One region of the Sulfitobacter sp. R86518 genome, then DNA from elsewhere that is predicted to be linked to it. Evidence: riboswitches for the same ligand, from Rfam matches in the RefSeq annotation. Region 1 holds a riboswitch; each other region holds the start of a gene.
The links. Region 1 has a riboswitch for cobalamin ahead of SJY36_RS05890 (ABC transporter substrate-binding protein). Riboswitches for the same ligand answer to the same signal wherever they lie in the genome.

Region 1 (5,797 bases):
GTCACATTCGCCTTTCGCAAGCGCGTGATACAATCAGGCAAGTATTCGCGACGATCTCGCCTGTTTTGAGAGCCAACCGAGAGCTATTTACCCTTCAACATCAAACACAGCGCGTATCGCTGCCGCGCTGACATCGAAAAGGAACATGACGATGAAGGACACGACTTTCGGACCCAAAGGCTGGACACCTGATCGCCTTGGATCGCTCAAGGGGAAAACATATCTCATCACCGGCACGACCGCCGGTGCGGGCTTTCAGGCCACGCGCATCCTGCTGTCCAAGGGGGCAAAAGTCGTCATGCTGAACCGCAACGCCGACAAGTCCATCGCAGCGGTCAAAACGCTCAAGGACACGTTCGGTGCCAACGCCGAGGTGAGCTTTGTGCGGATGGATCTGTCTGATCTGGCCAGCGTGCGCGCCGCGGCGGAGGAGGTGAAACGCACCGTTCCCCGGATTGACGTGCTGATCTGCAACGCTGCCATCGCGCAGGTGCCGACACAGCAGCTGACCGTTGACGGGTTCGAAAGCCAGCTTGGCACCAACCACTACGGACACTTCCTGCTGTGTGGGATGCTGTTTGATCGCATTCAGGAAAGCGCGGGCCGGATCGTTGTGGTGTCCAGCCTCGGGTACAACATGGGGATCAAGACGATCCAGTTCGACGACATGAACTGGGACAAGAACTATAGCGCCAACGCGGTCTACAGCCAAAGCAAGCTGGCGCAGATGATGTTTGCCTATGAGCTTCAGGACCGGCTAAAAGCCACCGACAGTCGCGTTGAGGTGTATGTCTGCCACCCCGGCGCGTCGGCGACCTCGCTGATCAGCACAAGCGGCGGGCTTTTCACACGGGTCACCTGGTGGATGATGAGCAAGACGCCAATGGTGCAATCCGCCGAAAAAGGCGCGTATCCCGAGGTCATGTGCGCGACCGAAGACGGGCTGGCGCAGCGCGCGCTTTATGGCCCGACCGGATGGCTGCAAACCGGAGGGCCCGTTGGCAAAGGCACACTGAATCCCCATGCCTACGACAAACCCGTGATGGAGAAACTCTGGACCGTCTCCGAAAAAGCGACAGGTTTTCACTGGGAAATCTAAGGGAAACGCGCGCCTTCATCCCGCGCGCGGCGCGCGTTTCACGCGACGATCCCCCTCGCCATACGCCCCTTGGAATACGGCATCAAAATCTGTGATTTTTTTGCCGTGTTTCCCCGCTTTCTCATGCGGCTTGCACTTGCGCCCGCCGATGGCTTTGCCTAAAGAAGCGCTCACAAGTTAAGTGGCCCGTTCGTCTATCGGTTAGGACGTCAGGTTTTCAACCTGAAAAGAGGGGTTCGACTCCCCTACGGGCTGCCACTTGGTTTTCCATCCGTTTGTTATTTGCCTCTCGCCCATTCTGCGGACCCGTGGCCTGCGTTATTTGCCTTTGTCCCGCGATGACGACCGCAAAAACGCAACTTGACGGGTGGGCGGACAACTGTCATCGAAACCGGGTCGGTTTCCTTCGGGAAATAATAGGGAATTCGCCATCCGCGCTTTGGTGTGGATGAACCGGAACTGCCCCCGCAACTGTAGACGGTGAGCTACCTCCATCATGCCACTGGGCCTAAAGGTCCGGGAAGGCGGGGACAGCCGCGATCCGTCAGTCAGGAGACCTGCCGACACTGAACCTGAAACACCGGGCGGGGTTGCTCGGGAGAGGATGATGATGGGACCGGATCTTACCTTACGCGCAGACCAAAATGCGCCCGCGTGCCGTTTGGCTGGCCCCTTCTCTTTCTATTCAAAGACCCCGGCATCGGACCAACCGGAGCCCTTGATATGAAAACATTTTTTTCCAGCCTGACCCTGATTGCGAGCCTTGCAGGCAGCACCGCGCTTGGCGCAGATACAGACTATCCGCTGACCATCGACAACTGCGGCCACACGCTCAGCTTTGACGCGCCCCCCCAGACCACCGTGACCATCGGGCAATCCACGACAGAGATCCTGTATCTGCTGGGCCAGCAGGACCGGATCGCGGGAACCTCTGTCTGGTTCAGCCCCGTTTTGCCAGAGTTCAAAGAGACAAACGATGCGATTGAACGGTTGGCGGACAACGACCCCAGCTTTGAAAGCGTGTTGGGCAAACGCCCCGATCTGGTCACCGTGATGTATGAATGGCACGTCGGCCCCGAAGGTATGGTCGGCACCCGCGACAGCTTTCACGAGGTGGGCGTGCCGACCTATGTGATGCCCACCGATTGCGCGGCCAAGGATAACTCTGTCGGTGCGGACGGCACGCGATCCGAACTGTTCACGACCCAGCAGTTGTATACCAGCATCGAAGAGCTCGCCCTCATCTACAACGCGCAAGACGCCGGTGCCGCGCTGCTGGCAGACCTGCAATCGCGCGAGGCAAAGGCGGTCGAGAAAGCCAAATCGCTGAACCTGCCGCAAGGCACCTCGGCGCTGTTCTGGTTCTCGTCGTCCGAGATGGCGGCGGACCCTTATGTCGCAGGTCAACAGGGTGTGCCCGCCTATATGATGGACAAGCTTGGCGTTGAAAACGTCGTGACCTCGGCCGAGGAATGGCCGCTGGTCGGATGGGAGACTCTGGCGAAATCCGACCCGACGTTCATCGTGCTTGCCAAAATGGACCGCCGCCGCTTCCCTGCGGATGACATCGAGAAAAAGCGCGCCTTCCTGATGAACGACCCCGTCGCCCGCGAGATGACCGCGGTGAAAGAGGGCCGCATCATTACCATGGACGCCCACGCGATGGACCCGACCGTGCGTGCGATCTATGCGCTGGAAACGATGGCTGACGCGCTGTCCGGTTTCGATCTAGCCGAATGACCGCAATCGACCGCTCTGTGATGCGCAGGCCGCAGTGGCACTGGTGGGTGATCATCCCGCCGGTGCTGCTGGCCGCATTGCTGTTTGGTGCGGCCATCGGCGAGGTCTCTATCCCGCCGCTGGTGGTGCTGAAGGTGCTGGCCAACAAGGCGCTGAACGCGGGCTATGCGGTGGACAAGATCGACGAGGGCATCGTGTGGAACTACCGCATGGCGCGGGCCGTGGTGGCAATGTGCTGCGGCGCCGGTCTGGCGCTGTCGGGCGTTGTGCTGCAAGCACTGCTGCGCAATGCGCTGGCGGATCCCTATCTGCTGGGCATCTCTGCGGGGGCGTCCACGGGTGCTGTGGCGGTGACCATCCTCGGGCTGGGGGGGGGTGCCATCTCGCTGTCTATCGGTGCGTTCAGCGGGGCGCTGGTGGCCTTTGCCTTTGTCGCCTTGCTGGCGCAGGCGGCGGGGGGCGGTGTGGGCCTGCGGGCCGCGGGCGTGATCGTGCTGGCCGGTATCGCGGGCAGCCAGATGTTCAACGCCCTGACCGCGCTGATGATCACGAAATCAGCCAATGCCGAACAGGCCCGTGCCATCATGTTCTGGCTTTTGGGGAATATGTCGGGCGTGCGCTGGCCCGATATACTAAGCGCCCTGCCCGCGGCGATGATCGGGCTGCTGGCCTGCCTGTGGCACGCCCGCGCGCTGGATGCCTTTACCTTCGGCAGCGACAGCGCCGCGTCCTTGGGCATTCCGGTGCGCCGCGTGCAGCTGCTGCTGATCGGCACGGCGGCGTTGGTCACGGCGGTGATGGTCTCGGTGGTGGGAGCGATCGGCTTTGTCGGGCTGGTGATCCCCCATGCCATGCGTATCGTCGTGGGGCATCGTCATGCGATCCTTGTGCCTGCTTCCGCACTGGCGGGGGCGGTGTTTCTGGTCTTTGCCGATGTGGTTTCGCGAGTGATCGTACCGGGCCAAGTGCTGCCCATCGGGGTGGTGACCGCTTTGGTCGGCGCGCCCGTCTTTGCGCTGATCCTGATTGGCAAAAGGACGTCGCCATGATTCTGTCCTGTCACGAACTGGGCTGGCGGGTGCGCAACCGCGCCATCGTCAACGACGTGTCCCTGTCCTTGCGGCCGGGCGAAAAGCTGGGGCTTATCGGGCCGAACGGGTCCGGCAAATCCACGTTGCTGCATATGCTTGCCGGTATTCAGAAACCCTCGCGCGGGCGGGTCGAACTGGACGGCGCACCGCTTGCAAAGATGCGCCAGCGCGATATCGCGCAGCGGCTGGCCCTGGTCGAACAACACGCCGATACCGCAGATCGCATCACCGTGCGCCATGCCGTTGAACTGGGCCGCACTCCATGGCTGTCCGCCCTGCGCGGGTGGAGCGCAGGGGACGACGCCATCGTCACGCAGGCGCTGGCGGATGTGGATCTGTCGGGGTTTGGCGACCGCCACTGGCACACGCTGTCGGGCGGTGAACAACAGCGCGTTCATATCGCCCGTGCACTGGCCCAAAGGCCGCAAGTGCTGCTGCTTGACGAGCCGACGAACCATCTGGATATCCGCCACCAGCTGTCGATCCTTGAACTGATCCAGCGCTTGCCGACAACGGCGATCATCGCCCTGCATGACCTGAACCAAGCCACGCTCTGCGACCGGATCTGCGTCTTGCAAGATGGCAAGCTGCGCGCCATCGGCACCCCCTCCGAGATCATGACCGAAACCCTACTGCGCGAGGTCTTTGGCGTCTGCGGGCATTTCCTTGTCGATCCGGCGGATAACGCGCAGGTGATCCGCTTTCACACGGCGACCCATTAAGCGCGCCAAGCGGCCACACTTCTATTCAACTCCTTACACATTTGGACGGGAACTATCCGTCACGCTACAGGTTTTGCCTGTGGACCCTGAAGGAGTAGCTACAGATGACCGACAAGAAGCAAACCCCTCCCACAACCACAGACGCCGGCATTCGCGTTCAAAGCGATGAACATTCGCTGACCGTTGGCCCCGATGGCCCGATCGTGCTGAATGACCACTATCTGCTTGAACAGATGGCGAATTTTAACCGCGAACGTATTCCAGAGCGCCAGCCACACGCCAAAGGCTCGGGCGCATTTGGCACCTTTGAGACGACGCAAGACGTGTCGAAGTACACGATGGCGAATATCTTCCAGCCCGGTGCGAAATGCGATGTGGTGATGCGGTTTTCGACCGTGGCAGGCGAACGCGGCAGCCCGGACACATGGCGCGACCCACGTGGCTTTTCGATCAAGATGTACACCGACGAAGGCATCTTTGACATGGTCGGCAACAACACCCCGATCTTCTTTGTCCGCGATCCGATCAAGTTCCAGCAGTTCATCCGCAGCCAGAAACGCCGTGCGGATAACAACATGCGCGACCACGATATGCAGTGGGACTTCTGGACGCTCTCGCCCGAAAGCGCGCATCAGGTGACCTATCTCATGGGCGACCGTGGGATTCCGAAAAACTGGCGCGAGATGAACGGGTATTCCAGCCACACCTATTCGCTGGTCAATGCCGAGGGTGAAAAATTCTGGGTCAAGTTCCACTTCCACACCGATCAGGGCGACGGAAATGCCTACCTTAGCCAGGATGAAGCCGGCAAGCTGGCGGGGACCAACGGCGACTACCACCGCGCCGATCTGTTCAACAACATCCGCGACGGGAACTACCCGAGCTGGACGCTCAAGTGGCAGATCATGCCTTACGAGGATGCCAAGACCTATCGCATCAACCCGTTTGATCTGACCAAGGTCTGGCCGCACGAGGACTACCCGCTGATCGAGGTCGGCAAGCTGACCCTGAACCGCAACCCCACTGATTTCCATACAGAGATCGAACAGGCCGCGTTCGAGCCGAACAATATGGTGCCGGGCGTGGGTCTGTCGCCAGACAAGATGCTGTTGGCACGGGGTTTTTCCTACGCGGACGCGCACCGC
Region 2 (5,797 bases), 1.5 Mb from region 1:
CGCACCAATACCGCCTTGGCCCCCGCAAGGGTCTGTTCGGCATAGGTATCGACCGACAACGGATGTTTCAGCGCGACCAGATTGGCCAGCCGCAACGACGGCAAGCCCCCTTCCGCACGATGCCAGCCTGCCGCGAAAGCCCCCAGATCACTGTCCGAAAAGGACAGCACCACCAGATCCGCCGGCGTCTGCCCCAGATCTTGGGGCAGATCGCTTTGGTCCAGTCCGTGGCTTTCGCGAAAGACGACATGCATGGCGGCTTAGCCCTCCAGCACCGCGCGGATCGCGGCTTCGTTCACGTGATCATGTTCCGCGATCACAACCAGCTGGCTGCGGCGCGGCATGTCCCCCCAAGGGCGGTCGAACTGGCTGCGCACGCGTTCGCCCACGGCCTGCACAAGCAGACGCATCGGTTTGTCCTGAACGGCGATATAGCCTTTGACGCGCAGGATTTTCTGTTCGCGCGCCAAGCGCAACACGGCAGCCTCAAGCGTGGCGACATCGGCGACCTCGCCCATGTCGATCACCACGCTTTCAAAGTCGTCATGTTCGTGATCGTCATGCCCGTCGTGGTGGCTGGGGCGCGCGTCGATGTCATCTTCGGCGGCGGCTTCCAGACCCAGTACAACGCGGGGGTCGATCACGCCTTCGGTCATCGGAATGATCGGCAGCTTGCGCGGCGCATGCGCCTCGATCACCTTGCGCGCAGCCTCGACGCCCTCGGGGCCCGCCAGATCGGCCTTGGACAGCAGCACGATGTCGGCGCAGGCGATCTGGTCCTCGAAGACTTCGGACAAGGGCGTTTCATGGTCCAGACTGTCGTCAGCATCACGTTGCGCGGCCACGGCCTCCAGATCGGGGGCGAACTGCCCGCTGACCACGGCTTCGGCATCGGCAAGCGTAATCACGCCGTCCACGGTGATGCGCGACCGGATCGCTGGCCAGTCAAACGCCTTGAGCAAGGGTTTGGGCAGCGCCAGCCCCGACGTCTCGATCAGGATGTGATCAGGCGTTTCGGGCAGGGCCATCAGGGCTTCGATGGTGGGGATAAAGTCATCGGCCACGGTGCAGCAGATACAGCCGTTTGCCAGCTCGACGATGTTCTCGGCGGGGCAATTGTCAATCGCGCAGGATTTCAGGATGTCGCCATCCACACCGGCGGTGCCGAATTCATTGACCAGCACGGCCAGACGCTTGGAGCCCGCGTTCTCCATCAGGTGACGGATAAAGGTGGTTTTGCCAGCGCCCAGAAAGCCGGTGATCACGGTAACGGGGATTTTGGTAAGGTTGGTCATTCGGTAGGCTCCTGTGGGGGAATGCGGGCGATGGATTGTTTGCGGAAGACCACGGGGCGTTCGCGCCAGGGCACCACGCCATCAGAGGTCTGGGCATAGGCAGAGACGCCATTCACGATATCGGACAAATGCGCGTCCGTGTCGAGATCGCCGTACACATAGGTCCAGCGCGACGGCCCACCCGACAGGACCATCGAACAGCCCCGCGAACAGGCCGACAGACATTCGGCTCCGCGCAGCTGCACACCGTCGGGCAGATGCCCCGACAGCGCGTCAAACAGTTGTTGCCCGGGGCGCGGCGCGTCCTCGGCGGTGATCTGACCTGCGCGACAGGTGGTGCAGATGGTGACGGTGACCGGTTGATCCGTGGTGGTCATATCTTGCCTCATACGTCGATGGGCCAAGGGGGATCGCCAGCAGCGAACGACATGCGAACAGCGTTCTAGGCCAGTCGCGAAACACCCCGTTCGCCCGTTACAAACTATGCTGGCAGGTCTCCCGGCTTGCGGATCTAAGGCAGCTTGCCTTGCGAACCTTCACCTTCCCAGCCTGCGGGCCAGTGGTTGAAAGCTCTCTCCGGTCACGGTCGCGGGGGCGGCTGCGCTTGGCGCTGACCCAAGGCTGGATCAATGCGTATCGCGTTCCCTCTTCGCCTGTCTGGGACAGGAACCAACATACGCCCTGCATTGGTCATTTGCCCGCCTCTGTCAAGCGACGCCTGTCATAACGCAGGGGCCAAACCCGCTTTGCGCGGATTTTCCCGATGGTGGCCAATGCGCAGAGGCCGCCCGCGGATGCTTGACGGGATCACCGCAGGCTGACACCAAGGGCTGCACAAAAAACAGGAGGTCCCGCCATGCCCACCCGCGCCATCATGATCCAGGGCACCGGATCGAATGTGGGGAAATCCATGCTGGTGGCGGGCCTGTGCCGCGCGGCCACGCGTCGGGGGCTTTCCGTCGCGCCGTTCAAGCCGCAGAACATGTCGAACAACGCCGCCGTCACCGAGGACGGCGGAGAGATCGGCCGCGCCCAAGCTCTGCAAGCGATCGCCTGCGGGCGGCCCCTGTCGGTGCATATGAACCCCATCCTGCTGAAGCCCGAAACCGACAGCGGGTCGCAGGTGATCGTGCAGGGGCAGCGCCATAGCACCCTGCAAGCGCGTGACTTCAGCAAGGCCCGCGCAGGGCTGATGGCCCCCGTGCTCGAAAGCTTCGGAATCCTCGGGCAAAGCGCCGATCTGATCATCGTCGAAGGCGCCGGCAGTCCGGCTGAAACGAACCTACGCCAGAACGACCTTGCCAATATGGGTTTTGCCCGCGCCGCAGGTGTACCCGTTGTCTTGGCCGGAGACATCAACCGTGGCGGCGTCATCGCCCAGATCGTCGGCACCCAAGTGGTCATGGACCCGCAGGACGCGGCAATGATCACCGGCTTTCTGGTCAACAAGTTCCGCGGCGATGTCAGCCTTTTTGACGACGGCTACCGCGAGATTGAACGCCGCACCGGCTGGACGGGGTTCGGCACATTGCCGTGGTTTGCCAATGCGCATCTGCTGCCCGCCGAAGACGCGGTGGACCTGTCGCGCGCGCCCTCCGACGGCGGGTTCCACATCGTCTGCCCCATGCTCTCGCGCATCTCGAACTTCGACGACCTCGACCCGCTGGCGGCGGAGCCGTCGGTGCGGCTGACCATGGTCCCCCCCGGCACGCCGCTGCCCGCGGACGCCGATCTGGTGATCCTGCCGGGCACGAAATCCACCCGCGGCGATCTGGCTTTCCTGCGCGCCCAAGGCTGGGACATCGACCTTTATGCCCATGTGCGGCGCGGCGGCGCGGTGCTGGGAATCTGCGGCGGCTACCAGATGCTGGGCCGGTTTATCGAGGATCCGCAGGGCTTCGAGGGACCTGCGGGCCGCGAAGAGGGGCTGGGCCTGCTGGATGTCGAAACCCGCATGGCCCCGGACAAGACCCTGACCCGCGTCACCGCCGACCATGCCGCCACGGGCACGCAGATTGACGGCTATGAAATCCACATCGGGCAGACGGTGGGGGCCGATTGCGCCACGCCCTTTGCGCATATCAACGGCACCCCCGACGGGGCAGGGTCGCGCGATGGCAAGATCACCGGCACCTATCTGCACGGGCTCTTTACCAACGATAGTTTCCGCAGTGCCTGGTTGGCGCAACTGGGGCTGAGGGCAGGGCCGACCTCCTACAGTCAGACCGTGGAAGATACGCTCGACGCGCTGGCCGACCATATGGAAACCCATCTGGACGTGTCCGCCCTGCTGGCCTGTGCCGCACCGGTTGCATAACACCCGCGCTGACCTTTGGTCACGATCACGACGCTTGCTTAATTTTGTGATCGCGGGGATACATGCCGTCAAATTTACGCAAAGGACCCTTTGTTATGGAACGTAACCTGACCCTCGTTGCGCTGTTCGCTGCCCTGATTGCAGCACTTGCGTTGATCCCGAAATTCTCGCTTGGCTTCGGCGTGCCGATCACGGCGCAAAGCTTGGGCATCATGCTTTGCGGGACCGTGCTGGGGGCCAAACGCGGCGCGCTGGCCGTGCTGCTCTTCTTGCTGCTGGTCGCTTTGGGGCTGCCGCTTCTGGCCGGTGGCAACGGTGGGCTGGGTGCCTTCATGCTGCCGTCCTCGGGCTTCCTGATCGGCTTCCCCGTGGCGGCTTTCGTCACCGGCCTGATCGTCGAAAAATGGTACGGGCCCTCGCTGACCATCGTTGCGGCGGTTGCTTCGGTTATCGGCGGGATCGTCGTGCTTTATATCTTCGGGATCATCGGCCTGTCGATCGCGCTGGATAAATCGCTGCTGGAATCCGCCGCGCTGGTGACCGTGTTCATCCCCGGTGACATCATCAAAGCGGTGCTTGCAGGGTTTATTACCAGCGGTCTGGCCAAAGCGCGCCCCGCCAGCGTCCTGTCGCGCAGCTGATCCGACGCAAAGCCTGGAACAGCGAAAGCGCCCCTAGAGGGGGGCGCTTTTTTCGTTGCCAAGACAGACGAAGCCTTACGCCCGCGCATAGACATCTTCGTAGCGGATAATATCATCTTCGCCAAAATAACTGCCGGTCTGCACCTCGATCAGCACCATGGGCAGTTTTCCGGGGTTCTCCATCCGGTGCACAGACCCGAGCGGGATGTAGACTGACTGGTTCTCGCTGATCAGTTTCACGGTGTCGTCCACAGTTACTTTCGCGGTGCCTTCGACCACGATCCAATGTTCCGACCGGTGGTGATGGCTTTGCAGGCTCAAGGCTGCACCGGGGTTCACCACGATGCGCTTCACCTGAAACCGCCCGCCGATCACAAGGCTTTCGTACCAGCCCCACGGGCGGTAATCGCGCGGCAGTTGGACCGCTTGGCTGGCATCCCGTTGCTTAAGCGCATCAACCGCTTCCTTCACCCGCTGCGCTTGCGATTTATCCGCCACCAGCACCGCATCGCCCATGGCGACGGCGATGATGTTGTCCAGCCCGATGCCGACCAGCTGCAACCCGTCGGTTTCAGACCGCAGCAGCGTGCCCGCACAGTCAATCGCGGTGGCATTGTCCGAACAGACATTTCCCGCCGCGTCAGGCCCGCTTTCCAGCCAGACCGCATCCCAACCGCCCAGATCGGACCATCCGGCGGCGAACGGCATCACCGCGAGGTTATCCGCCTTCTCCATGATCGCATAATCGATAGAGATATCATCGGCTTGGTCCCAAGCCTCGGGCGCGAGACGGGTCAGCCCCAGATCAGAGGTCGCCCCGTCAAGCGATGCGCGCACCGCGCGCACCATCTCGGGCGCGTGGGTCTGATAGGCCGCAATTATCGTCTGCGCCGTGAACAGGAAGATCCCGGTATTCCACAGAAAATTCCCCGCCTGCAACATCCCCTGCGCCTGTGCGCGATCCGGCTTTTCGACAAAGCGCGCAAGGGGTTGCGGGGTTTTGGCGCTCGCATTCGCCCCCTCGGCCAGCTCAAGATAGCCATAGCCCGTTTCGGCCCGCGTAGGCGTGACGCCAAAGGTGACCAGATCACCTGCCTGCGCGCGCGGCACCGCGGCTTGCACGGTCTGGGCAAAAGCATCGCAGTCGGGGATCACATGATCCGACGGGGCGACCAGCATCAGCGCTTGCGCGTCACTGCGCGCAATATACAGCGCCGCGGCAAGGATCGCAGGGGCGGTATTGCGCCCCTCGGGTTCGATCAGGATCGCCTGCGCCGCCCGTTCCACCTGCGCCAGTTGTTCGGTCACGATGAACCGGAACGGGTCGCCGGTCACCACAATCGGAGGGGCGAATCCGGGGCCGGTCAGACGCTTTGCCGAAATCTGGAACAGGCTTTCATCCCCCATCAGCTTGGCAAACTGTTTGGGGTAGCATTTGCGCGACAGGGGCCAAAGACGCGTCCCCGACCCGCCGCAAAGGAGAATAGCGTGCATCATGAGAGGCAGTTAATCTGAAAAATTCTAACGAGAGATTAATCAAATGC
Region 3 (5,797 bases), 490 kb from region 1:
TGATGATCAGGAACAGGCAGAACAGCACAAAGATGTTGCCGGCAGAGATAAAGAACCAGTCAAAGCCCTTTGTCACCGACGAGAACAGCCATGTGAACAGCGCGCCAGACTGTTCGGGCAGCGCGAGTGTATAGAATACAAAGGCAACAATACACACACCCGAGATCGCGAAGACCGGGTTGTGAATGTCGAAGCCGAAGGGCCCCACGCTGCCTTCTTTGTTGTCTTGGCCGATCTCGTAATCCGTGTCGATTACGGCAGCGGCCCCGTCGGGTGTCGGGATACCCGGCGACGTTTCATCTGTCATTAGATGCTCTCCATTTTATGTATTTGCGACTAATCATAGCGCAACTCCGACAAAACGACCACCGCTGCGCGGGAATTAAGTAAATGAATATCATGGCTTAGCCCCCGGATGCGGGCTTGACGCCCCGTTTGCGGGTCGCGGGCTATGCGTTTTTTCCGTGTTTTACCGCGAATCCCCTCTTTGGATTCGGGTGAAACACCGGGGCGGATCCGCGTGCCGCAATGCCCAAGCCCGTCTGAACGGAGGGGGCAACCGCACCGCGGGATAGCGCCCTATCCCAAAAGATATGCCGTCCTATCCGTCCATGGCCCCGACCCACCTGCTTGCGCAAATGAAAGCGCGGGCGTCTGCGGTCACCATGGTCCCATGACAAATTTTTTCATCATGGGGGATGATATGAAAGTTACTTGCACACTACCGATTATCGCAACCGCGGCACTTCTGGCCGCTACCACTGTCAGCGCCGAAGGGTTCAGCCTGTCCGGTGCGCGCTCTGCCATGCAAAGCGACATCTCGTTCAACGTCATGCAGTCCGCAGGGCAGGGCCAGATCAAGCTGCGCCATAAGATCCAGCCCAAAGCGCAGGTCCGGTCCAAAACCGTGAGCAGCCGCAGCCGGTCTTTCCAAGAGCTCAGCGGGGTCAGCACTGCCGCGGACCTCAAAAGCCTCATCGCTTGGGCCGAGGCGGGTCCAAAGGGCTATGACGCCGTGCAATACGGGGCCAAACGGCTGCCGCCACAGCGTCCGACGCAAATGACCATCGGCGAGATCTACCGCTGGATAGACCGCACGCCGGGCCAACCGCATGCCATCGGTCGATACCAGTTCATTCCATCCACGCTGCGCAGTCTGGTGCGACAGGCGGGGCTAAGCAAGAATGACCGCTTTACCTCGGCGGTCCAGGACGGGCTGGCGGATATCCTTTTGGTCGATGCGGGGTTTAACGCGTTCAAGAAGGGCAAGATCAGCCGCCACCGCTTTATGGAAAACCTCGCACGTATCTGGGCCGGTTTCCCGACCTCTAACGGGCGATCCTATTATCACGGCTATGCAGGCAACAAGGCCGTCATCTCGTGGAACGAGTTCGACGCCGTAATGAAGAAGATTTTCGCAACCAAACGCGGCTGATCCCCGCGTTAGGGCTTGTTCCGGGCGGACAGCCGTGGCCCAATGGCCGGGTCTGGTGTCCGCCTCGCGGAAGAATCGGGAAGCTGGTGAAACTCCGGCACGTGCCCAACGCTGTAATGGGGATGGTTTGCGCATAGGCCACTGGACTATTCCGGGAAGGCGCGCGGACCAGACGACCCTAAGTCAGAAGACCGGCCAGACAGTACAGCTTGCCCCGCATGGACAGCGGGATTGGCGCATAAACGTATTGTTGGGGACTGAACAATGCCGATACCCTCTGCGCTGGCACCCGCCGCGCCTTTTTCAGATGCTGAACGCGACGCCGTCTACAAGGCAATCTTTACCCGCCGCGATGTACGCGATCAGTTTTTACCCGATCCAGTGGCCGAGGAAGTGTTGCACCGCATACTGACCGCCGCGCATCACGCACCGTCCGTCGGGTTGTCACAGCCGTGGAATTTCATCGTCATCCGGGATCAGGCCGCACGCGATCAGGTCTGGCAAGCCTTCAACCGCGCCAACGAGGAAGCCGCCCAGATGTTCGAGGGCGACCGCCAGACAAGCTACAGGTCGCTGAAGCTCGAAGGCATCCGCAAGGCACCGGTCAATATCTGCGTGACCTGTGACCGCAGCCGTGGCGGCAAGGTCGTGCTGGGGCGCACCCATAATCAAAACATGGATCTTTATAGCACCGTCTGCGCGATCCAGAACCTTCTGGCTTGCCGCCCGCGCCGAGGGCATCGGGATGGGCTGGGTCAGCGTGTTCCGCGATGCCGATCTGCGTGACCTGCTGAAGATACCCGACCGGATAGAGATCGTCGGCTACCTCTGTCTGGGCCACGTGGACGAGCTTTACCAGACGCCCGAACTTGAGGTGAAAGGCTGGAGCAAACGGCTCCCCGTGGACGAGATGATCTTTGACGGTACGTGGCAGGGCGACCCGTAGTCACTGCCCGTCCCGCTCACGTTGTCATCTCCCGCAATGCGGGTAATTTGCGCGGTCAGCGGAACTATGCCGGTTCCCTGACGTTGCCTTTGTGAAGCCAGTGCATCCCGCGTCTGGCACGCAAAGAGGAAATATTCAAAATGGGCGGTATCATTTATCTCGTTGGTCTTGTGGTCGTGGTTATGGCGGTGCTGTCGCTGGTCGGCTTGGCGTAATCAAACGCCGGGGAGGCATTTACATGAACACGACACTTACTGAAAAAACTGCCGATGGATCCTATGTCGACTGGCCCGCAATTTTCGCGGGCACTGTTGTCGCTGTGGCGATCGGCCTCTTGCTGACCACCTTCGGCGCGGCACTTGGCCTGTCGTCGATTACGCTGGACGGTACCGACAATTCATCGACGCTTGAACTGGTGTTGACCGCGCTGTGGATGGTGATCACGCTGGTCGCCTCCTATTTGGCCGGTGGTTATATCGCGGGCCGCATGCGCCGCCGCGTCGAAAGCGCTACGGATGATGAAGTCACTGCACGTGACGGGATCAACGGTCTGGTTGTTTGGGGCCTCGGCTCTGTGATCACCGCCGTGATGCTATCCAGCGCGCTGAGCTTTGCAGCCAATACCGCGGGCAATGTTGCTACGGGTGCAGGCAAAGCGGCTGGTACGGTCGTCGAAGCTGCGGGCTCTGCCGTGGGAGGTGCTGCCTTCGGACTGGCTGATGCGGCGGGTGCTGCAATCCCGGATGAGGCCAAGAATGATCCGACAGATTACCTGTCGAACCAGCTTTTGCGCCCCAATCAGGTCGACCCCCTGACAGCCGACCCCGAGCAATTGGCAGAGCAGACCGCCAGCATTGTCGCCAATATCTACCGCACGGGTGAGGTGAGCGAGGAAGACCGGACCTATCTTGCCGGCGCTGTTGCTGCACGCACCGATCTGACCCAGGCCCAGGCGAAAGAGCGTGTGGATCAGATCGTGACCCAGGCGCAGGAAGCACGTCAGGAAGTCGAAGACGCTGTAGCCGCTGCCAAGGCCGAGGCTGAACAAGCTGCAGCAGAGGCGAAAGAAGCAGCGGTTGAAGCTGCGCAAACCGCGCGTAACGCCGGTATCCTGACCGCCTTTGTGCTGGCCGCCGCGTCGCTGATTGCCGGTGTGGCATCTGTCGCAGGGTCGGTCCACGGGGGTCGCCACCGCGATCAGGGCCGTCTGTTTGCCGGTCTGACATATCGCGGCTAAATTGCTTCACGTGAAAATCAAAACCCCGGCGGCGCAAGCGGTCGGGGTTTTCTTATGCCATCGTGATTCGGGATGTTTCGGGGCAGGGGGCGCTGCGACGACTTCAGGCGCATCCATGGCACATGCCAAAACCGCAACGCCAGATAAATAAGGCATCAGGGCAAAGCGATATGTTTAAAGGGGGGATCTGGTGCTGAAGGGGAGGATTGAACTCCCGACCTCGTCATTACCAATGACGCGCTCTACCACTGAGCTACTCCAGCACTGTGGGCGGGTGATTAGACCCATTCGCAATATGGTGCAAGCGTAATCTGGACCATATCGGTCCGCTGCGCTAGACAATCGACATGTCAAAGGATACCGCCCCACAAAAGCCGCCAAAACCCAATGTATTGCGGGAAGACAGGCTGAAAGCCGCGCTGAAAGCCAATATGGGCCGACGCAAGGCGCAAGCGCGTGCGCGCAGCGACAAAAGCCAAAGCGACGACACGCAAAATAATAACGCGCAGACAGATAACGGGCCGACCGGCCAAACCAAGGAAGGCTGAAGGATGGATTCGATTGTGGTCAAAGGCGGCGGTGCGCTGTCGGGACAAATTCCGATTGCGGGGGCCAAGAACGCCTGTCTGACGCTTATGCCCGCGACCCTGCTGTCCGAAGAGCCGCTGACACTGACCAACGCACCGCGCCTGTCCGACATCCGCACCATGACCGAATTGCTGCGGTCCCTGGGGGCAAAGGTGACATCGATGCAGGACGGTCAGGTTCTGGCGATGTCGTGTCATGGCGAGATCAACACGCGCGCCGAATATGACATCGTTCGCAAGATGCGTGCGTCGAACCTCGTGCTGGGGCCGCTGCTGGCCCGCGAAGGGCACGCGCAGGTATCGCTACCGGGCGGCTGCGCGATTGGTGCGCGTCCGATGGATATTCACACCGACGGTCTGGCGCTGATGGGCGCAGAGATCGACTTGCGTGATGGTTATCTGCACGCCAAGGCGCAAGGCGGGGCATTGAAAGGTGCGGTCATCGACTTCCCCTTTGCCTCTGTCGGCGCGACCGAGAACATTATGATGGCTGCGACCTTGGCCAAGGGCACGACGGTGATCAACAACGCCGCGCGCGAGCCCGAGATCGTGGATCTCGCGGATTGTTTGCGTGCTATGGGCGCGCAGATTGATGGCGACGGCACCAGCCGGATCGAGATTCAGGGCGTTGACCGCCTGCATGGGGCGACCCACCGTGTTGTGACCGACCGGATCGAACTGGGCACCTATATGCTCGCCCCGGCGATGTGTGGTGGCGAGGTTGAATTGCTGGGCGGGCGCATCGACCTGCTGTCGGCTTTCTGCGAGAAACTTGACGCGGCAGGGATCGACGTGACCGAGACGGACAAAGGTCTGAAAGTCGCGCGGCGCAATGGCGTGATCAACGCGGTGAATGTCACGACCGAACCTTTCCCCGGTTTCCCCACCGACCTGCAAGCCCAGATGATGGCGCTGCTGTGTACGGCGGACGGTACCTCGGTGCTGGAAGAAAAAATCTTCGAGAACCGCTTTATGCACGCGCCCGAGCTGATCCGCATGGGGGCCGATATCGAGGTCCACGGCGGCACCGCGACGGTGCACGGCGTCAAAAAGCTGAAAGGTGCGCCGGTGATGGCGACCGATCTGCGCGCATCGATTTCTCTGATCCTTGCCGGTATGGCCGCCGAAGGCGAAACGCGCGTCAGCCGTGTCTACCATCTGGATCGCGGGTACGAACATGTGGTGGCGAAACTGCGCGGCGTGGGCGCAAATATTGAACGGATCAAAGACCAATGACCGAAGATGCACGTTTCGAAGACGGGCGCGAAGCCCCGCTGAACCTCGGCGCGCTGGATGCCGATGACCTCAAGGTGATCTCCTCGCTGGCGCAGGATGCTGTGTTTCCGGGATCGGAAATGCGCTGGCTGCAAAAAGAGGGGCGCTTTGCCCTGCTGCTGAACCGCGTGCGGTGGGAAGACGCGGGCAAATCGCGCCACGCCCCGGAACGCGTGCAAACAATCTTGATGTTCAGCAACGTGCAGCGCGTGTCCAGCCAAGGCGTGAACAAGGGGGATGCGGATACCATCCTGTCGCTGTTGCAGATCGAGTTCACCGAAACCGATGCGCCCTCGGGCGACGTGCTGCTGACCCTC
Region 4 (5,797 bases), 1.5 Mb from region 1:
CGCTGGCGGGGGTCGACGTGGGTATTGCCATCGGTACCGGAACGGATGTCGCTATCGAAGCGGCCGACGTGGTGCTGATGTCGGGCGATCTGCAAGGGGTGGTGAACGCCCTGCACATCAGCCAGCACACCATGCGCAATATCCGCCAGAACCTCTTTTGGGCCTTTGGCTATAACGCGCTGCTGATCCCCGTTGCAGCCGGTGTGCTCTATCCGCTGTTCGGTGTGCTGCTGTCGCCCGTGCTTGCCGCCGCCGCCATGGCATTGTCGAGCGTCTTTGTCCTGTTCAACGCCCTGCGCCTGCGGTGGATCGCCGCCGCAGCAACCGCCTAATTCAACGAAAGGAGACGTCCATGAACATCGGTGACGTGTCGAAAAGCGCAGGTCTGCCTGCCAAGACCATCCGCTACTACGAAGACATCGGTCTGATCACGCCCGCGCGTGACACCAACGGGTATCGCAGCTTTTGCGACAGCGACGTGCACAAGCTGACGTTTCTGGGCCGTGCGCGGGCCTTGGGCTTCACGATCGAGAATTGCCGCGACCTGCTGGCGCTTTGGGATGATCAGGATCGCGCCAGCGCCGATGTCCGTGCCATCGCCCAGCAACATCTGGTGCAGATCGAAAGCAAGATCGCGGACCTACAAGATATTCGTCAGACCTTGACCCATCTGGTGCATGAATGCGCTGGCGATGACCGCCCCGATTGCCCGATTTTGCAACGGCTCGAAAAGCTGTAGCGCGCGTGTCTACCGGCGCAGCAGGTAGATATCCATGATCCAGCCATGGGCGGCGCGGGCCTCTGCCCGTGTTGCGATGATGCGGTCGCAGACCTGATCCAGCGGGCCCGCGATGCGACGCTCGTTCGGCATGCCGGCATAGGCGGTCCACCAGATGTGTATGTCGCTGTGCTGCCGCAACACCTCGAAGGCGCAGGTGCCGTCCAGCATGACGGCAATCGTATCCACACCCTGCGGCCAACCATGATCGCGCAGCTGCCGACCGGTGGTGATCGTGACGGGATTACCGATGGTGTTCAGCGGGATCGCATGGCCCGCCGTCAGTACCTGAAGCGAGGTAATTCCCGGCACGACATCGACGGTGAGTGTGACGACCTTTTGCAACCGCTCCGCAATGCGCAGGGTGCTGTCATACAGCGACGGATCCCCCCAGACGAGGAAACCGACACGGCCGCCTTGGGGCAGGGTGCGCTGCATCTCGGCCAGCCAGACCTGTGTAATGGCATCATGCCAATCGTGGACGCCCGCGTGATAATCAGGGTTGGCGGCGTCGCGTTTGGGCAGGGTGAATTCGTGAATATAAGGCCCGTCCGACCGCAGCACCTGGGCGCAAATCTCGTGCCGCAGGCCAGCCAGATCATCCTTGCCCGCGCCCTTGGACGGGATCAGGATCACATCGCAGGCATTCAGCGCGTCGATGGCTTGTAATGTCAGGTGTTTGGGATTGCCGGACCCGATGCCGATCAGTGAAAGCGTAAACATCTTGAGGCTCCGGCAGGGGGTGACGCGGCCCGCAGAGTAGGGGGCCGCGTCGGGTCTTGGATTATTCAGCGGCGGTCTGCGTCAGACGTTTGGTGAACAGCGCGCTGCCCGCGAAATCGCGCAGGGTTTTCGCGGCGGCGAGCACGGCCAGATCCACAAGCGGCTCGATCAGGATGACCATCATATAGGCCCCGCCAAAGCTGGCCACAGCGGCGATGTTGCTGGCGGCAAAGCCCTGACCGTAGATGGCCCAGAACGCCACCCAGCCCACAACGCCCGCCTGAAACGCGGTCGACAGCTTGAGCGCTTGAACATAGGTCAGATCAACATAGGCGGTGTTGGGCGCAATGATGCGTTTGGCCAGCGCCGAGACCATGAACAAGGGCACCAGCAGCGTGGTGACGTTCATCGTGTATTGCGGCAGGTCGATGGGGGCAAAGAACACGCCCTGCGCCAGCAGACCAAGCGCCAGACCCGCAGCCGCAGGGGCCACGCCGAACAGCAGGAACAGGGTCGACCCGAGGATCAGGTGCACTTCGCTCACGCCCACGGGGAAATGCGGGAAGACCTGAAAAAAGACAAAGGTCAGCGCGGTGGCCACCACGGCTCCGCCCGCAAAAGGTACGACGCCTTTCTCACGGACAGAGTTTATTGCGGTTTTCGCGGTATAGGCCGCAGCACCGGCGGCGGTGCCATAGGACAGGACCAGCTTGGCGCCGGTCACGACTTCGGGTTCGATATGCATATTCAGGTCTCCTTACCGTCTTCCCCGACGGCATAATGTGAAAGCCGCCCCGGGGGGCAGCCAGTTGGAACAGGGATCATCCCCATGACGGCAGGTCTCCTGACTTTGTGCGTCCATGCGTGCCGCGCCTTCCCAGGCGGTGTGGCCCAGTGGCAATGCGGGTTGCTCTTCACTTACAGGTGCGGGGGCAGTTCCGGATTTGGCACCTTTGCTTTGGCACCGCACCGTATTCCCTTTTCACCCCGATTGCCCGAAGGCGCACGGGGAACCGTCCGGAATAGGTGGTCATTTTCGGGCCGGTTTTGTCAAGTCATCTATTCGGTCAAAGGCCCGTAAAGGATCAGCGCAGGCGCTGACGTTGCGGGATCCAGCGGCAGATGGGCAAGGCTTTCCACGGTGTGGCGGCTCAGCTTTTGATCGGGGGTCGATACCGCCTCTGCTAGCAGGGCAGGGGTGGAGGGCGGCAAGCCCGCCTCGATCAGCCGCGCGGCGAAACCCGCAAAGGTGCGGCGGCCCATGTAGACGACCGTTGTCGCCGTAGGGTCGGCCAGCGCCGCCATGTTCAGATCTTCGGGCAAGGCCCCCGATTCGCCGTGGCCGGTGATGAATTGCACCCGCCGCGCGGTCAGCCGCCGGGTCAGTGGGATCATCGCCGCCGCCGCCGCCGAAGACGCCGCCGTGACGCCCGGGATGATCTCGAAGGCGACGCCTGCCGCTTTCAGTGCGGTCAGCTCTTCTTCAAGCCGGCCAAACACGCCCGCGTCCCCACTTTTCAGCCGCACCACCCGCGCGCCGGTCAATGCGTGTTCGACCAGCAAACGGCTCACGTGATCCTGCTTCGGAGACAGCCGTCCGGCGCGTTTGCCCACCCCGATCAGATCCGCCTCGGGCGAGACATGTTCAAGGATCGGACCCGCCGACAGATCGTCGAACAGCACGACTTCGGCCTCTTGCAACCGCTTTACCGCCTTCACGGTCAGCAGCTCGGGATCACCCGGACCGGAGGAGACGAAAGAGACAAAGCCGCTCATGACGCCCCCGCGATCAGGTGAAAGAAGGTGCCCGTCGCATGGCCGCGGCGCGAGCCTGTCTCGGGCACTTCGGCCCCATTGGCATCGACCACCCGCGCCAGCGGTGTATCGGGCTGCGACAGGATCGTAGAATAGTGGAATTCATGTCCCCGCAACCGCGCGCCCGCGTCATAGCCGGGGCCGGGTTCGTTCAGCGTGGCAAGCCGGTAGCCCAGATGCATCTTGCGCTTCTCATAGCTGGTTTCCAGCCCCAGCAGCCCCGCCATCTGGTGCCGCACGCCTTCCTTGTCGACCAACCCGGCCCCCATCGCCATATAGCCCCCGCATTCCCCATGCACCGGGCGCGTCGTGGCGAATTGTTGCAGGCTGTCGCGGAACTGCGCGGCAGCGGCAAGGCGTCCGGCATGCAGCTCGGGATAGCCGCCGGGCAGCCAGCAGATGTCGGCGCTGTCGTCCGGTGCCTCATCCGCCAGCGGCGAGAAGGGCAACACCTGCGCACCCGCGGCGATCCAGTGGTCCAGCAAATGCGGATAGATGAACGAAAACGCGGCGTCCTTGGCCAAAGCGATCCGTTGACCGGGGGGCGGGGGCAAGACATCTGGCCCGTCGGGGATACTGCGCCCTTGGGCGGCAGCGACGATCAGATCAAGATCGATATGCTGCGCGATGAAATCTCCCGCCGCATCCAGCAGCTTCATCAGCTCGGGCTGTTCCTCGGCCTGCACCAGACCCAAGTGGCGTTCCGGCAGCGTGACCGATCCCTGTCGGGGCAGCGCGCCCAGAACGGGGATGCCGACCTGCTCCATCCCCAGACGTAGCAGGGCCTCGTGACGGGGGCTGGCGACCTTGTTCAGCACCACACCCGCGACATGCACATCCGGGCGCATCGTCTTGAACCCAAGGGCGGTGGCCGCAGCCGATTGCGCCTGACCCGATACATCCAGCAGCAACACCACCGGCCAGCCCGTCATGGCAGAGATATCGGCGCTCGCCCCGTTCGAGGTTTCCCCCGGTTGCGCCACACCATCGAACAGCCCCATTGACCCTTCGATCAGGGCCAGATCGCCGCCATGGGCGGTGCCGATCAGATTGCACAACACGCCCGAGCCCATGGCCCAACTGTCGATATTATAGGACGACCGCCCGCAAGCCGCGCGGTGAAAGCCGGGGTCGATGTAATCCGGCCCGCTCTTGAACGGGCGCACGTCAACGCCGCGCCGGCTGAGCGCGTTGAGCAGGCCCAGCATCAAGGTGGTCTTGCCCGTACCCGACGCGGGGGCCGAGATCATCAGGCCCTTGGGCAGTTGCGTTGTCTCGATCATTCTGTGCCCTCTGGAAAGCGCGGCTCTGTGCCGACGGGGCGGAAGCGGCGGTCGTAATCGCCCGCGTACAGACAGCTTTCGCGGAACTCCTCTGCCGTCAGTGCGCGGCCCACAAGGATCAGCGCCGTGCGCCCGCGTTCGCCGTCGGTGGCGTCAATCACGCTGCCCAAGGTCGCCCGCACCACCCGTTGATCCGGCCAGCTTGCGCGCCAGACGATGGCGACGGGGCAGTCCTCTCCGTAATGAGGGGTGAGCCGCGCGACCACATCATCCAGCACATGCACCGACAGGTGGATCGCCAGCGTGGCACCCGTGGCGGCAAAATTCTCGAGCGTTTCACCCTCGGGCATGGCTGACGCCCGACCCGAGGTCCGCGTGAGAACAAGCGACTGCGCCACACCGGGCAGCGTCAGCTCGTTCCCCAAAGCGGCGGCGGCAGCAGCAAAGGCGGGCACACCGGGGGTGATGTCATAGTCGATGTCCAACTCGCGCAAGCGGCGCAGCTGCTCGCCCATGGCGGACCAGACCGATAGATCACCCGAATGAAGCCGCGCCACATCCTGCCCCGCATCATCGGCGGCCTTGATCTCTGCCATGATCTCGTCCAGCGACAGCGACGCGGTGTTCACGATCTTCGCATCCGCAGGGCAGTAGGACAGCAGCTCAGACGGGACCAACGATCCGGCATACAGACACACAGGGCAGGCCGCGATCAGGTCGCGCCCTCGCAGGGTCAGCAGATCAGGGGCACCGGGGCCCGCGCCGATAAAGTGAACAGTCATGGGGCAATTCCTTCCGCGATAGCTACGGTGGCCATGCCATTGGGGCTGGCCACACGCAAGGTCGTCAATTTGGCACCGCGACCAGCAACGCGCAATGCGGCGGCCTCGGCAAGTGATCCGGTCCCGAAGCGCGCTTGCACGCGTGGCGACACGGTACGCGTCGGGATGTCTGCGATATCGGCTTCCGACAGTTCGATCAGCGGCAATGCCAGACTGTCGGCAAAGCGCCGTAGCGCCGGCGTCACCTTGATCGCGAGGGTCGCGAGCGTGTCCGGCCTGCGCCGTGTCAGCGCAAGGGCCGCGCGTAAATCCGCCTCGGTCGCATCCGCGCGCAATCCTATCCCAGCGACGATCATCGGGTCACGCTCCATTGCAGTTGCGGGCGGCTGGGGTGCCAGCCCTGCATGGTCCCCAAG

Region 2: it holds a riboswitch for cobalamin, as region 1 does, so the genes downstream of both, SJY36_RS13675 (DUF1636 domain-containing protein) here and SJY36_RS05890 (ABC transporter substrate-binding protein) in region 1, are expected to answer to the same signal.
Region 3: it holds a riboswitch for cobalamin, as region 1 does, so the genes downstream of both, bluB (5,6-dimethylbenzimidazole synthase) here and SJY36_RS05890 (ABC transporter substrate-binding protein) in region 1, are expected to answer to the same signal.
Region 4: it holds a riboswitch for cobalamin, as region 1 does, so the genes downstream of both, SJY36_RS13740 (energy-coupling factor ABC transporter permease) here and SJY36_RS05890 (ABC transporter substrate-binding protein) in region 1, are expected to answer to the same signal.

Annotation. Positions count from the first base shown of each region.
Region 1 covers NZ_JAXHCA010000005.1:1,028,869-1,034,665, reverse strand. Annotated here, with positions in the region: gene SJY36_RS05900 (SDR family oxidoreductase) at 152-1,099, shown strand; tRNA gene SJY36_RS05895 (tRNA-Glu) at 1,283-1,357, shown strand; cobalamin riboswitch at 1,480-1,679, shown strand; gene SJY36_RS05890 (ABC transporter substrate-binding protein) at 1,823-2,839, shown strand; gene SJY36_RS05885 (FecCD family ABC transporter permease) at 2,860-3,888, shown strand; gene SJY36_RS05880 (ABC transporter ATP-binding protein) at 3,885-4,652, shown strand; gene SJY36_RS05875 (catalase) at 4,757-5,797, shown strand, end outside.
Region 2 covers NZ_JAXHCA010000005.1:2,556,046-2,561,842, reverse strand. Annotated here, with positions in the region: partial or broken gene cobN (cobaltochelatase subunit CobN) at 1-254, opposite strand, end outside; gene cobW (cobalamin biosynthesis protein CobW) at 261-1,295, opposite strand; gene SJY36_RS13675 (DUF1636 domain-containing protein) at 1,292-1,672, opposite strand; cobalamin riboswitch at 1,766-1,984, opposite strand; gene SJY36_RS13670 (cobyric acid synthase) at 2,152-3,612, shown strand; gene SJY36_RS13665 (biotin transporter BioY) at 3,708-4,253, shown strand; gene SJY36_RS13660 (mannose-1-phosphate guanylyltransferase/mannose-6-phosphate isomerase) at 4,329-5,750, opposite strand.
Region 3 covers NZ_JAXHCA010000005.1:539,416-545,212, forward strand. Annotated here, with positions in the region: gene SJY36_RS03460 (BCCT family transporter) at 1-307, opposite strand, end outside; gene SJY36_RS03465 (hypothetical protein) at 674-1,435, shown strand; cobalamin riboswitch at 1,472-1,650, shown strand; partial or broken gene bluB (5,6-dimethylbenzimidazole synthase) at 1,700-2,381, shown strand; gene SJY36_RS03475 (hypothetical protein) at 2,620-3,618, shown strand; tRNA gene SJY36_RS03480 (tRNA-Thr) at 3,807-3,881, opposite strand; gene SJY36_RS03485 (hypothetical protein) at 3,966-4,166, shown strand; gene murA (UDP-N-acetylglucosamine 1-carboxyvinyltransferase) at 4,170-5,441, shown strand; gene SJY36_RS03495 (DUF2948 family protein) at 5,438-5,797, shown strand, end outside.
Region 4 covers NZ_JAXHCA010000005.1:2,569,929-2,575,725, reverse strand. Annotated here, with positions in the region: gene SJY36_RS13755 (heavy metal translocating P-type ATPase) at 1-332, shown strand, start outside; gene cueR (Cu(I)-responsive transcriptional regulator) at 353-739, shown strand; gene cobF (precorrin-6A synthase (deacetylating)) at 749-1,501, opposite strand; gene SJY36_RS13740 (energy-coupling factor ABC transporter permease) at 1,563-2,246, opposite strand; cobalamin riboswitch at 2,318-2,534, opposite strand; gene cobA (uroporphyrinogen-III C-methyltransferase) at 2,561-3,277, opposite strand; gene SJY36_RS13730 (cobyrinate a,c-diamide synthase) at 3,274-4,599, opposite strand; gene cobM (precorrin-4 C(11)-methyltransferase) at 4,596-5,381, opposite strand; gene SJY36_RS13720 (cobalamin biosynthesis protein) at 5,378-5,737, opposite strand; gene cbiE (precorrin-6y C5,15-methyltransferase (decarboxylating) subunit CbiE) at 5,734-5,797, opposite strand, start outside.